3 regions of the Neobacillus oceani genome follow, and region 3 is predicted to be linked to each of the others. Evidence: riboswitches for the same ligand, from Rfam matches in the RefSeq annotation. Region 3 holds a riboswitch; each other region holds the start of a gene.

Region 1 (4,160 bases), 1.5 Mb from region 3:
GCATATCTTCCAGCTGAAGTGCATCGAGCAGGTTCATTTTTGCTGCAAGGGCGAAGTTGCCTGGTACAAGGGCAAGGTCTACGCTTTCAACAGAGCGTGGAAGCTGGGCTGCCTCGATCGGAGTGAACTTAAGCTTCTTTGGGTTATCCTTAACATCCTTTTCTGACGCTGTTAGTGGATCGATTGAAGAGTCAATTGTAATGAGATTGGCGTCTTCAAGCACACCCAGCGCCCTTGCTAGGTTTGTCGGGTCGTTTGGCAGGGAAACCGTGCTGCCTTCCGCGACTTCATCGATTGATTTGAATTTCGTAGAGAAAATTCCCATTGGGGCAGTCGGAACGATGACGAGTTCAGAAAGCTCCAGGTTGTTTTGTTTCGCGAAGTTTTCCATATAGATTTTGTGCTGGAACAGGTTTGCATCGATATCGCCATTTCCAAGGGCAAGGTTTGGCTGGACGTAGTCGCTGAATTCAACTACTTCAACTTTGTAGCCATTCTTTTCAAGGACAGGCTTGATCGCTTTTGTCACCATATCGCTGTATGGGCCAGCGGTAGCACCGATTTTAATGTCTTTCTTCTCGGCTTTTTCCCCGCCTTTGGAGGCGGATTGGCCGGAATTGCCACAGGCAGCCATGACACCGAGGCTTAGTACGAGAATAAGGGCAAACAAAACTTTTTTCATTTTGGAATCTCCTTTGTTGTTTTAATTTATTTTGAAAAGCAAAGTGCTTTTGCAAAAGCAGGTTAACGTCTGTCGACTTTCCGGCTGATCGCATCGCCAGATAGCTGGATAATCTGGACCAGGCAAATCAAGACCACGATCGTAACGAGCATGACGGTGTTATCGTAGCGGTAATAGCCAAAGCGGATGGCAAGGTCTCCAATCCCGCCGCCGCCAACAATGCCGGCCATCGCCGAAAAGCCAATCAAGGAAATGGTTGTCAGCGTGACGCCTTGGATTATCCCGGGCCGAGCCTCTGGGAGGAGGACATCCTTGATAATCATCCACGGAGTCGCGCCAACCGCAACAGCCGCCTCGATAATTCCCTTATCAATTTCCCTCAGGGAGGTTTCTACCAATCTCGCAAAGAACGGAATGGCGGCAACCGAAAGGGAGACACTGGCGGCAATCGGACCGATTGTTGTTCCTGTAATCAATTTTGTCAGCGGCAAAAGGCCGACAAGCAAAATGATGAACGGAATGGAACGGATCATATTGACCAAAAAGCCAAGAATCGATTTAATCGGCCTGTTTTCAAGGAATAATCCTTTGTCCGAAATAAACAGCAGCACTCCGAGCGGCAGGCCAACGACAAGTGCCACGCCCAGTGAAATAAGGACCATTTGGAGAGTCTGGAAAAATGCCTTATTCAGGTCAGGGAGCATTAGTTGGATTGTTTCAACCATGTGCAATCACCTCCACGTTATTGGTCCTGTCGATGAGATAGGAAATGGCTTTATCAATTTCTGTTTTTTCACCAGTCAGTTCCATAATGAAAATTCCTAGGGGAACCGATTGAATATACTCGATTTTTCCATGAAGGATATTGCCTTTCACCCTGAATTGCTGAAGTACATCCGATACAATCGCTTCCTCGGCCGCGTTGCCCTTAAAGGTGATTTTTATGACAGTGCCCTCACGCCTTGCCAAAAGATGTTCCGGTAGCTCAAAATGAAGAACGCTGTTAATGAAAGCCTTTGTCAGCAGCTGCTTTGGATTGGCGAAAACATCGTAAACCTGGCCTTCTTCGATGATTTTTCCGTCCTGCATAACCGCAATCCGGTCACAGATTTCCTTTACAACATCCATTTCATGGGTGATAAGCACAATGGTAAGGCCAAGCTCCCGATTGATTTTTTTTAAAAGAGAAAGAATGGACTTCGTCGTACTCGGGTCCAATGCGGATGTCGCTTCATCGCACAGAAGGACATTCGGGTCGTTTGCGAGGGCCCTTGCAATCCCAACCCGCTGCTTTTGCCCGCCGCTCAGCTGGGCCGGATAGACATCCCGTTTATCGGTGAGCCCGACAAGCTCGAGCAGCTCGGTTACCCGTTTTTCAATCTGGGATTTATTCTTTCCAGCCGCTTTAAGCGCGAACGCAATATTCTCGAAAACCGTCTTTGAGGAAACGAGATAAAAGTGCTGAAAAATCATCCCGATTTTCTGCCTCGCTTCACGCAGCTTTTTATCCGAAAGGGAGGTAAGCTTGAGCCCATCGATGGTAATCTCGCCCGAGGTCGGTTTCTCAAGCAGGTTGAGGCAGCGGATCAATGAGCTTTTTCCTGCACCGCTGTAACCGACTATCCCGAAGATTTCACCTTTTTTAATCTGAAGCGAAACATTGTCGACCCCTGTAACCGTTCCCTTTTTCGTTTTATATATTTTTACAACTTTATCGATTGCGATCATGGATATCCCTCCTGGATCGTTCCTAAAACATTATTTTTCCATAACAAAAAGCCTCTTTCATTCAGAAAGAGGCATCGTAAACAATTTTGTTAACGACTTATCTTCCAGAATGAATCCATTCTGCAGGAAGTGGCACCGTACCCAAACTTGGGGGTTGCCGGACGTCATAGGGCCTGATCCCTCGGTCTCTCTTGATAAGTGTTTATGTATGAAATTAACAATACTTATCTTAATCCCTGGAAAAAAGGCTGTCAACAGCCAATTTCCACAGAATTTTCTTGTTAACGCTTACAATGTTGCTAATTAAGGGAATTATCGAAAAATATTTTTTAAAAGAGTTATTAGCTTCTAGATTGCACAGATGTAGAATTTTCGGAAAAACTGGCCTTTAGCCAAGGGCAGTTTGAAATGAGGCAGACCCCTTGAAGAGACTTACCTTAAAGGCTCCGAACCAGGCAAACTTTTGGGGGAAGAATCCATTTAGACTTTCGTATATCGTTAGTTGATGTGGGGCATATTCGCTTTTTGTTTACTTTTTATGTTAAAAACCGTCTAATTGAGAAAGGGGGGGTTGTTTTGAAAATTAAAACGTTAACATTTTTGATATTTGCTTATTCGATATTTTTCATGGCAGGCTGTACGAATGGCAACGAAGGAGACAGGGCGATAGAGGCTGAATTTTTCAGAATGGGAGCATTTATTGAGGCTAATGGAAAAGAGTACGAACTAAAACGAGGGGGCTATAGATGGGAAACCAGGTTGAAATCAGGGCAAACCAGGGTTGAAATGACAGATTACGCATCCCCTTTTCAAATGGCCTCAAGTTTAGAGGCAATCAAATTAGAACCGAATCAACACGTAAAGATCTTAAATGAAGGCGACCCGCAAATAGAGGTATATGAATGGACAGAAGGTGGAAGAGAGAATAAATATGAACTAACTCGAAATCAATTTGTTACCCCTGCCGATAAAGGTGAATACATCTTTGAAGTTTTTTCAAAATGGAAAAACGGCGAGGCTTCGTATGCTTTTGTGGTGGAAATACAGTAAAACGGTATGATAGTGAATATATCCTTTTTGGCCGTATTATAGAATAAAAGGAGCTAAAAAATGGAGCTGTTCGACCAGTTGATGAAAGAAGCAAACTATTGGATTCGTTTTGAACTAGGGCTTGATGAATTAAAAAGCAAGGATTACTTTAATGAAATCCATCATCGGGTATCCTCGATTTTTCATTCCCTTTTTTACGAGAAAGATACGGTCCTGCTAATCGCAACAGTTAATCAACACATTGATTACAGAGGATACGACCTGCCTGGAATCCATCGTTTCATTAAAAATACCAATTTAGTAAAACGGTTGAAAGTTGAAACCGTCCCTTATGAGCATGATGAAGAGGAGTTAGAAAGAAAAACCACTCGATATAGTTTAAGGGTAGAAAAAGGGGACTTGCGTTGGGGATATCTTTTTCAAGCGATTGCAAATAAGGATTTTGGCAGGAAACCAACGATTAACGGAAATATTTATCTCCTTAATTTGACTAGGAAAACAGTGTTGCACATGTATGATGACCGCGGCTGCGATGTTTATAGTCTGGAGAAAGAAACCCTGCTGCCTATTTACCATAAATTCAGGAAGTGGATTTTGGACTATAATCGGATACAAATTGACCACATATTCCAAGAAGGATTATGTGGTTACTCTGAAACCTCCAATGAATTGGAATATAGACTTAAGATGAATGAACAGA
Region 2 (4,160 bases), 1.8 Mb from region 3:
ACTTTTCCAAAAGTAAATCCCGGGCCAGTACGAAATCGGCCTGTTTTGCCGCTTCAAGGTCGGTTACCGAATCGCCGATTACAATTTTAAAATAATCATCCCCGTGGCCAAGCCTCCTAACGACACTTGGCTTACAGCAGCCGCAGTCATTTCCGCAGAATTCATCACAGCTATTGGGCCAAAGGATGCGGATTGTTTCTCCACCAAAGTCCGCGCCGTTGCAGAAAATGCCGTCAAAAGGCCCGTATTCGGAAAGGACTGGAAGAACAAAGAAATCGATGCCGCCGCTTACGATATATAAAGGGATCCCTTCTTCTCTTGTAAAAGAGACAAACTCCCCGAAGCCTTTCCTGATTTTTGCCTGTTCAACTGCAAATTCGGCGATCTTGTTTTTTTGTTTCGATGGGAGCAGAGAAAATAGTTCCCCAACCCCTTTCCTAATGGAGATTTCTCCTGAAAGAATCCGATCCTTAATCCGTTCCCATCCAGGGGGAGCGAAGGCCTTCATGATTGAAATGATGTTATCCTTTTCGGTAATCGTCCCGTCAAAGTCACAGTAAATCACAGGTTTTTTCATTTCACGGCCTCCTCTTTAGGAGAACCCCATAATTCCAACGCTGCAAAAAGTTCAGGTTGGTATGTTGCCGCGCTGGACAAGCTGTGGCCAGCCAGAGCCGCTTCCATCGCCTGGCGGAATGCCTTCCCTCCAGCCGCCGCGCCTCCCGGATGTCCATGGACTCCACCGCCCGCATTGATCACCGAATCAATTCCGAAATCGGAAATAAGCAAAGGTACAAGGCCAGGGTGGATTCCTGCCGATGGTACCGGGAATGCCTTTTTGTACGGCTCGTCCTTCGTCAGCTCCTTTGCAATCCCGAGCGCGTTTTCCCTTTCAAGTGCCACCGAGCCGTACGGTGATGGGAATAATACGAGGTCCGCGCCGGCATACCTTTGCAATTTTCCTAAAAGGAGGGAGTGGGAAACACCATATACAGACGAGGAAGCGATTGCCCCGCTGAATGCCGGATGCGCCATGATGGGGAGGGAAATGCTATCGTCCTCCCTTAGTTCCTGCAAGACATCGAGCCCATAGGAAAAAACATTGACCAGGAGGGTATCCGCACCTGCTTCCGCAAACCTTTTTGCCTTTTCCCTTAGTTCCGAAGTCCTTCCCGTCAGGTTTACAGCGTAGAGTGTCCTGTGCCCTGTTTCGGAAAACACTTCATCCAGAATGCGGCGCCCTACCTGAATCCTTTTATCTGATGGAGTCTGTGGGTTTTCAAAAAGAATTTCGTCATCCTTGACGATGTCAATCCCACCCAATGCCTGCTCCTTTAATTGGCTTGAAAGGAAATCAAGGTCCTTCCCAATGACCCCTTTAAAGATGCTCATCAAAAGGGGGCGGCGGTGGACGTTAAGCTTTTCCCTTAGACCCTCAGTCCCAAAGCGCGGACCTGGGAAAAAGCTTTTTAGGTTCTCACTGAATTCAAGGTCAAGAAGCCGGATTTTCCCATCAAGGGACAATTTCCCAAAGACGGTAGTTAAAATGGCGGGAAGGTCTGCGGAAAAGTTGGCTGCGGGATAAGCGATGGAAATTTCAGCGATGTTTTCGCTGATTTGTTCAGCCGATACGACCCTTCCTTTGTGTTTCTTTAGCTGCTCCTTTTCAAGGGCGGGAAGGCTGGTCCATGAACCGACCGTCAGGCCCAGGGCTATTTCCTCCGCTTTTTTCTCAGGATTCTTTTCATCCCGGACATGATATGTCGCTACCAATTCACTCATGATGTCCTTCCTTTCCAAGGCAGTGTTACATGTTTCAACACAGACAAGATTTTGTTTTTTGCATTAAAAAAACCTCTTCCAAAGAAGAGGTTAGCGCGCGCAAACTAATCTCTTCTCATCTATCAGCTTTCGCTGCAAGAATTAGCACCGTGCTTAAAAATAAGTCGGTTGCCGGGCTTCATAGGGCTAGTCCCTCCGCCTGCTCTTGATAAGAAATGATTTTTATATATTTACTATTTTCATAATGTTAAGATTTAATTTGGATTATCGCAGGAAATAAATTCATTGTCAAACATTTTTTTAAAAATGTCTAAACCCTTTATTCGGAGAACTGCTTCCGACAGCCTCTCTTCCGTTGCGAGGAGGCCAACACGGACATAACCCTCGCCATATCGGCCAAATCCTATGCCTGGGGCAACCATGATATGCGCTTTTTCCAATAGAAAGTCGGCAAATTCCATCGAACTGAATCCTTCCGGAACCTTCAGCCAGGCAAAAAACGAACCCGCGGGCGCAGCGACGTCCCAACCAATGTTTCTTAATCCGCCAATTAACGCACTTCGCCTGCTTTCATATAAGCGGACAAGTTCCCCTACACAATCCTGTGGGCCATTAAGCGCCTCCGCTGCCGCTTCCTGGACAGCCCCGAACAGAGAAACATACAAATGGTCCTGTATCAGTTCAATTGCTGAGATGACGCTTTTGTTGCCAACAGCAAAACCGACCCTCCACCCTGCCATGTTATATGTTTTTGAAAGAGTATAAATTTCAATGCCGATTTCCTTCGCCCCTTCAGACTGTAAGAAGCTTGCGGGCTTTTCCCCCTCAAATCCTATTGCCCCGTAGGCAAAATCATGGACAACGCAAATGCCGTGCTTATTTGACAGCGACACGGTTTCATCAAAGAACTCCTTTGTCGCGACTGCACCGGTAGGATTGTTCGGATAGTTGAGAATCATGAGTTTCGTATTGTCCAAAACTTCAGTTGGAATCGTACCGTAATCGGGAAGGAATCGGTTTTCCTCAAGGAGCGGCATCATCTCAAGCTTCGCCTGTGCAAGGGCTGCGCCCGATAAATAATCAGGATAGCCCGGGTCAGGAACAAGCAACGTGTCTCCCGGGTTAAGCAAGCATTGCGGAATTTCTACAAGGCCGGCTTTCCCGCCAAAGAGGATGGCCACCTCTGTATCCGGATCCAAATCAACATTGTATTCCCGTTTATAAAAATTGGCTGCTGCCTCCTTTAGGTATTTGTATCCCTGAAAAGGAGAATATTTATGGTTAACCGGATTTTCGGCAGCAAGCTGCAGCCGCTTCACAATATGTAGCGGTGTAGGCTGGTCCGGGTTTCCCTGGCCAAGGTTGATCACATCATGGCCCTGCGCAATCGCCTCGCCCACCTTTTTCACAAGTCCCGCGAAAAACTGCCCCGGAAGGCTGTTCAATAATTCGGACTTCGGGTATTCCTTCACAATAGACCACCTGCTTTTAAATGATTTATATATTTATGGAAATCTAGTCACAAATAATATAACGTAATAGGTATCTTGTAAAGAGGTTTTTCACTTTTCTGAATTGGGGGAACTTAACTTGAAGTTGAAAATCGCCATCGCGCAAATGGATATTGCATATGGAAATCCCGAGGAGAACTATGCCATCGCGGACAGAATGATTAGCGAAGCTGCTAAGGGAAATCCCGATTTTGTTGTCCTTCCCGAACTATGGACGACGGGATACGACCTTGAAAGACTGGATGAAATTTCCGACGCCCAGGCTGCCGAATCCATAGCCTTTCTCGGTAAAAAAGCGGCGGAGAACAAGGTCAACCTGATCGGTGGATCGGTTGCGAACCGCACCGGGGCCGGCGTGGAAAATACGATGCTCGTCGTTTCAAAAGAAGGCAGCCTTGTCCATACGTACAGCAAGCTCCATCTATTCCAGTTGATGAACGAACACCATTACTTTATCCCAGGAACCGGAACAGCGAATTTTGAACTTAACGGCCGCATGCTTGCCGGCTTTGTCTGCTACGACATCCGCTTTCCCGAATGGCTCAGGAAGCATGTGTCAAAAGGAGCGGAAGCAATCTTCGTAGTAGCGGAATGGCCAAAGCCAAGGGTTGCCCATTGGCACTCGCTCCTGATTGCAAGGGCAATTGAAAACCAGTGCTATGTCATCGCCTGCAACCGGGCGGGAAGCGATCCGAAAAATGTATTCGCCGGCCATTCAATGATCATTGACCCGTGGGGCGAAATACTTGCTGAAGCTGGAGAAGGAGAGGAAATCCTTACTGCTGAAATCGATTTTGAAAAGGTGAAGGAAGTGCGTGGGATAATTCCCGTCTTTGAAGACAGAAGGCCGGAACATTATAGAGAATA
Region 3 (4,160 bases):
GATTTGTGTTGTCGCGATTGGCACAAGGTCAAGCTTATGTTCCTTGATGAACGCATCGAAATACGAAACGGTCTGGAACGAGTTCGCATCCAACTCACCTTCAGCAAGCGCCAGGTTCGGCTGGACATAATCCGAGAACGTGACGATTTCAACCTCGATGCCTTCCTTCTTCGCCTTTTCCGCCACGAAATCCCATACACGGTGATCCGTGCCGCTTACTCCAAGTTTCACTTTTACCGTTTTATCTCCCTTTGCGGATGAAGAATCTGAACATGCCGCAGTGAACACTGCTAGTACAAGTACAAGGATTGCTAATACGAATTTTTTCATTGGTGAATTCCTCCTGATTATCGTCTTCTGATTTTCTTTGCTGCTAAATTTCCTGCTGACTGTAGGCCTTGGACCATAACAATCAAAATTCCTACTGTAATCAGCATTGTTTTCGTATCAAACCGCTGGTAGCCATATGTAATGGCCAGGTCGCCAAGGCCTCCGCCGCCAATCGCGCCCGCCATTGCCGAGGCTCCGATCAGACCGATTGTCGCAATCGTGAAGGCAAGGATAAGGGAGCTTAATGCTTCCGGCAAAATAAACCTGAACACGATTTGCCATGGCGTAGCACCCATTGCCTGCGCCGCTTCAATGACGCCTGGGTCGACTTCAAGAAGCGAATTTTCTACCAGCCTTGCAATATATGGACCGGCGTAGAAAACGAGCGGTACAATCGCTGCAGCCGTTCCGATTGACGTACCGACAATGAATCTTGTAATTGGAATGATAGCAACTAGCAAAATGATGAATGGAATCGAACGCAAAACGTTGATCGTGCCATTTAGAACATTAAAGACGGGTCCATTCTCAAGCAAATGCCCTTTTCTTGTTACAACGAGCGCGATTCCAAGCGGGATGCCAAGTAAGGCCGAGAATACAAGCGAAAATCCCACCATCTGCAACGTTTCGATGAGTGCCTCTATGATTTGGTCCGAATTAACTAGCATGTGCTTTCACTTCCTTTATGTTGACATTCTGCTGATGAATATAGTTGAGGGCGCGGATGATTTCCTTCTCGCTTCCCTGGAACTCGACAATCAGGTTGCCGAACGGCGTCCCCTGCAGCTCTGTAATATTCCCAAACAGCACATTCACATCAAGGTCGAACTTTTTCGAAAGCTGGGACAGGAGCGGCTGGCCAGCCGACTCGCCGACAAAGTTTATTCGGTACACTTTTTGCAGCCCGGCGTTTTGCTCAATCAGCTTCTTGACTGAATCCGGAATGCGATCATTCATGACCGAGCTCACAAAATTCCTTGCTGTCTCCGTCTTTGGCGCCGAGAACACATCAAATACGGAACCCTGTTCGATGATTTTTCCTGCCTCGATAACCGCCACACGGTCGCAAATTTCCCTGATGACCGACATCTCGTGCGTGATAATCAGGATCGTGATGTTATACTCTTTGTTTATTTTTTTCAAAAGCTGAAGGATCGAGCTCGTCGTCTGCGGATCAAGTGCTGAAGTCGCCTCGTCGCAAAGCAGGATCGACGGCTGCGTCGCCAAAGCGCGCGCAATCCCAATCCGCTGCTTCTGCCCGCCGGAAAGCTGGTCCGGATAACTGTCCGCCTTATCCGCAAGCCCAACAAACTCAAGCAGCTCATAAACCCGTTCCCTAATCTTATTACTCGGCGTATTCGCGAGTACAAGCGGCATCGCCACATTCGCAAACACCGTCTTCGAATTAAGGAGATTGAAATGCTGGAAGACCATCCCGATATTCCGTTTGACCTCCCGCACTTCTTTTGCCGAAAGCGAAGTAAGGTCGTTCCCATCAACAATCACCTTCCCCGAAGTCGGCCGCTCAAGCAAATTCACACAGCGGATCAGCGAACTCTTACCCGCACCGCTGAAGCCAATCACCCCGAAAATCTCCCCCGTATTCACCTTCAAATCAATTCCGTCAAGCGCGGCAACCTGATTCCCGCCGCCCTCGCCGTAAACCTTCCGTACCTGCTGAAACTCAATCATCTGCCTGCCTCCTTGTCCTTTATTTTTGGGGAAAAAATGCTTTGCGCCCACGCACCAAGCGGACTTCCCACCCAGTCTTCCCACGCACCCCGTTTTCCGAAAATGAAAAAGCCCTCTTCCATGGAAATAGAAGAGGGCACACTTGCGCATAGGCAAACAAGGTCTCTTCTTATCTCCCAAGCTCCCGCTTGCTGGAATTGGCACAGAGCTCCAAACGGAGTCCGCTGCCGAGGCGTCGTAGGGCCAGTCCCTCAACCTCTCTCGATAAGAATGATCGTATAGGGTGATGTATTTAGGAAAATAAAAAGCCCCCTTCAAACAGAAGAGGACAGAATTAATCAAGTTCGCCTCTTCTCATCTATCAAGCATCGCTTGCTGGAATTGGCATAGACAAAAAGTCCGCTGCCGAGGTGTCATAGGGCCAGTCCCTCAACCTCTCTTGATAAGAAGGTAACATATTCGCTTTTCGAAATTTCCTGTGTCCTACTCTAACCCTTAAAAACAAAAAAGTCAAACACTTTTTAAAAAAATTCATTTTTCTGCAATACCTTTTCAAAGACATAGTCCAATACCGGAAAAACTTTTTACTCGTTTTAAAAGGGGCCCCGGGGTTGTTTTTAGCGTTTCGCGGGTGTAGGCTTTACTTTGACAGCAAAGCAGAAAAAAGTAACGTCTCATGTTCTTAAATAAGTTAGGCATTACCCTCCTGGTATTCTTCCGGACTAAACGTAGACTTAGAGCCCGAACAGCAGTGGTCAGCCGGTCCTTCGGGCATTAAAAGAGGATTTAACGCCCGACCGCCAATGTTTAGCCGCTCCTTCGGGCACTAATAGAGCCCGAACGCTAGTGGTCAGGTGGCGATTTTGCTTTTTGCACTTTTTTCTATTTAGACGTTTTTAAGTAAAAACCACTTCTTTTTAGAAAATCAAAATAACTTACTATTGGACAAGGATGATAAAGAAAAATGGATAACATCGATAAAAGAAATCGTTTAGATGACGAACCGTTTAATTTCCGAGTGACAAAAGATAATACAGTCTTTTTGGATTATTACGGCAGTCAGGTAAAAGTCTTGAAAGGAACAGAAGCAGAGAAATTTCTAAAGAAAATCAACGCAGCTGAAAATACAACGCAAGAACAATTAATAATGGCGAAAATAACCGGAAACTTCAAAAGGGGTAATGAACGAAAAATCTAAAGGAGCCCCTAATAAATTGGTTTGATTTAAGGTACAAAAACCTTCCGAAAACTAATGTTAATCCAAAAGTAGATTCGACAAAGTTGTAATTAAAGTGGATATATTTTAGCTGAATATTGCGATGCTCTAATGAGAGTATCGCTTTTTTTTCGCCACAATATAATTGGGAACGGTTGGGTTTATTCCCCCCTCAAGCCAATTCCCCTTATTAAAAAGCCTTCTGATTTTTAAGAAAATAAAGGAAATTTGCTAGTTATTGTCGAAATAGGAAATACTAGTTAGTGAGAATGAGAGTGGAATCAAAGAAATACTAGTTCGTTGATTGGGGGGATGAGAGTGGAATCCAAAGTTGTATTTGCCGGAGTTCCAAAAGAGAATGAGAAACGGGCCATCCAGGAGTTAAAGAAAAAGCTGCCGCGGGAAAACCATATTATCATTGTCGGCGCCCTTGTGCCAAAGGATGGATACATAAAGGACCAGGAAATGGATGTCATCATGATTTGTCCGAAAGGGATTTTTAACATAGAAATGAAATCGTATCGGGGAACGATTGTTACCCCGATCAGCAATATGAGCACAAAGCTTGTGACAAGGACCATTACAGGTGAACAGAAGACGATCGATAATCCGATCATCCAGGCCGCATCGCAGTCGCGAACCCTCCATTCGTATGTCAATCGGAAGGCGCAAAGGCGCTTGGGAAAACGGGTGTCGGTCCGTCCCGTTATATTATTTACAAGCCCAAGAAACGAACTGGCATACGAAATAGACCAGGGCGGGACGAATGAAGTGATCCACCATATGGATACAATTTCAAAAGTGTGGATGGAAGGCCAGGTGGAATTGACCCCGAATGAGATCACGATCGTGTATGAGTCGTTTGGCATCCGCGAGGTGAAGTTTACCGGGCAATCGATCAATATTGATGTCGGCGGCTATG

The links. A riboswitch is a leader RNA that binds a small molecule or an ion and turns the genes downstream of it on or off. The one in region 3 is predicted to bind S-adenosylmethionine.
Region 1: it holds a riboswitch for S-adenosylmethionine, as region 3 does, so the genes downstream of both, V1499_RS10050 (methionine ABC transporter ATP-binding protein) here and V1499_RS17725 (methionine ABC transporter ATP-binding protein) in region 3, are expected to answer to the same signal.
Region 2: it holds a riboswitch for S-adenosylmethionine, as region 3 does, so the genes downstream of both, V1499_RS08290 (2,3-diketo-5-methylthiopentyl-1-phosphate enolase) here and V1499_RS17725 (methionine ABC transporter ATP-binding protein) in region 3, are expected to answer to the same signal.

Annotation. Positions count from the first base shown of each region.
Region 1 is NZ_CP143543.1:2,027,646-2,031,805, forward strand. Features, by position in the region: gene V1499_RS10040 (MetQ/NlpA family ABC transporter substrate-binding protein) at 1-682, opposite strand, end outside; gene V1499_RS10045 (methionine ABC transporter permease) at 745-1,407, opposite strand; gene V1499_RS10050 (methionine ABC transporter ATP-binding protein) at 1,400-2,410, opposite strand; SAM riboswitch class I at 2,505-2,611, opposite strand; gene V1499_RS10055 (hypothetical protein) at 2,987-3,460, shown strand; gene V1499_RS10060 (DUF3885 domain-containing protein) at 3,521-4,160, shown strand, end outside.
Region 2 is NZ_CP143543.1:1,661,984-1,666,143, reverse strand. Features, by position in the region: gene V1499_RS08295 (2-hydroxy-3-keto-5-methylthiopentenyl-1-phosphate phosphatase) at 1-577, opposite strand, end outside; gene V1499_RS08290 (2,3-diketo-5-methylthiopentyl-1-phosphate enolase) at 574-1,782, opposite strand; SAM riboswitch class I at 1,895-1,997, opposite strand; gene V1499_RS08285 (pyridoxal phosphate-dependent aminotransferase) at 2,037-3,254, opposite strand; gene V1499_RS08280 (carbon-nitrogen family hydrolase) at 3,373-4,160, shown strand, end outside.
Region 3 is NZ_CP143543.1:3,485,239-3,489,398, reverse strand. Features, by position in the region: gene V1499_RS17735 (MetQ/NlpA family ABC transporter substrate-binding protein) at 1-330, opposite strand, end outside; gene V1499_RS17730 (methionine ABC transporter permease) at 348-998, opposite strand; gene V1499_RS17725 (methionine ABC transporter ATP-binding protein) at 988-2,022, opposite strand; SAM riboswitch class I at 2,189-2,293, opposite strand; SAM riboswitch class I at 2,374-2,471, opposite strand; gene V1499_RS17720 (hypothetical protein) at 2,987-3,220, shown strand; gene V1499_RS17715 (NERD domain-containing protein kinase family protein) at 3,557-4,160, shown strand, end outside.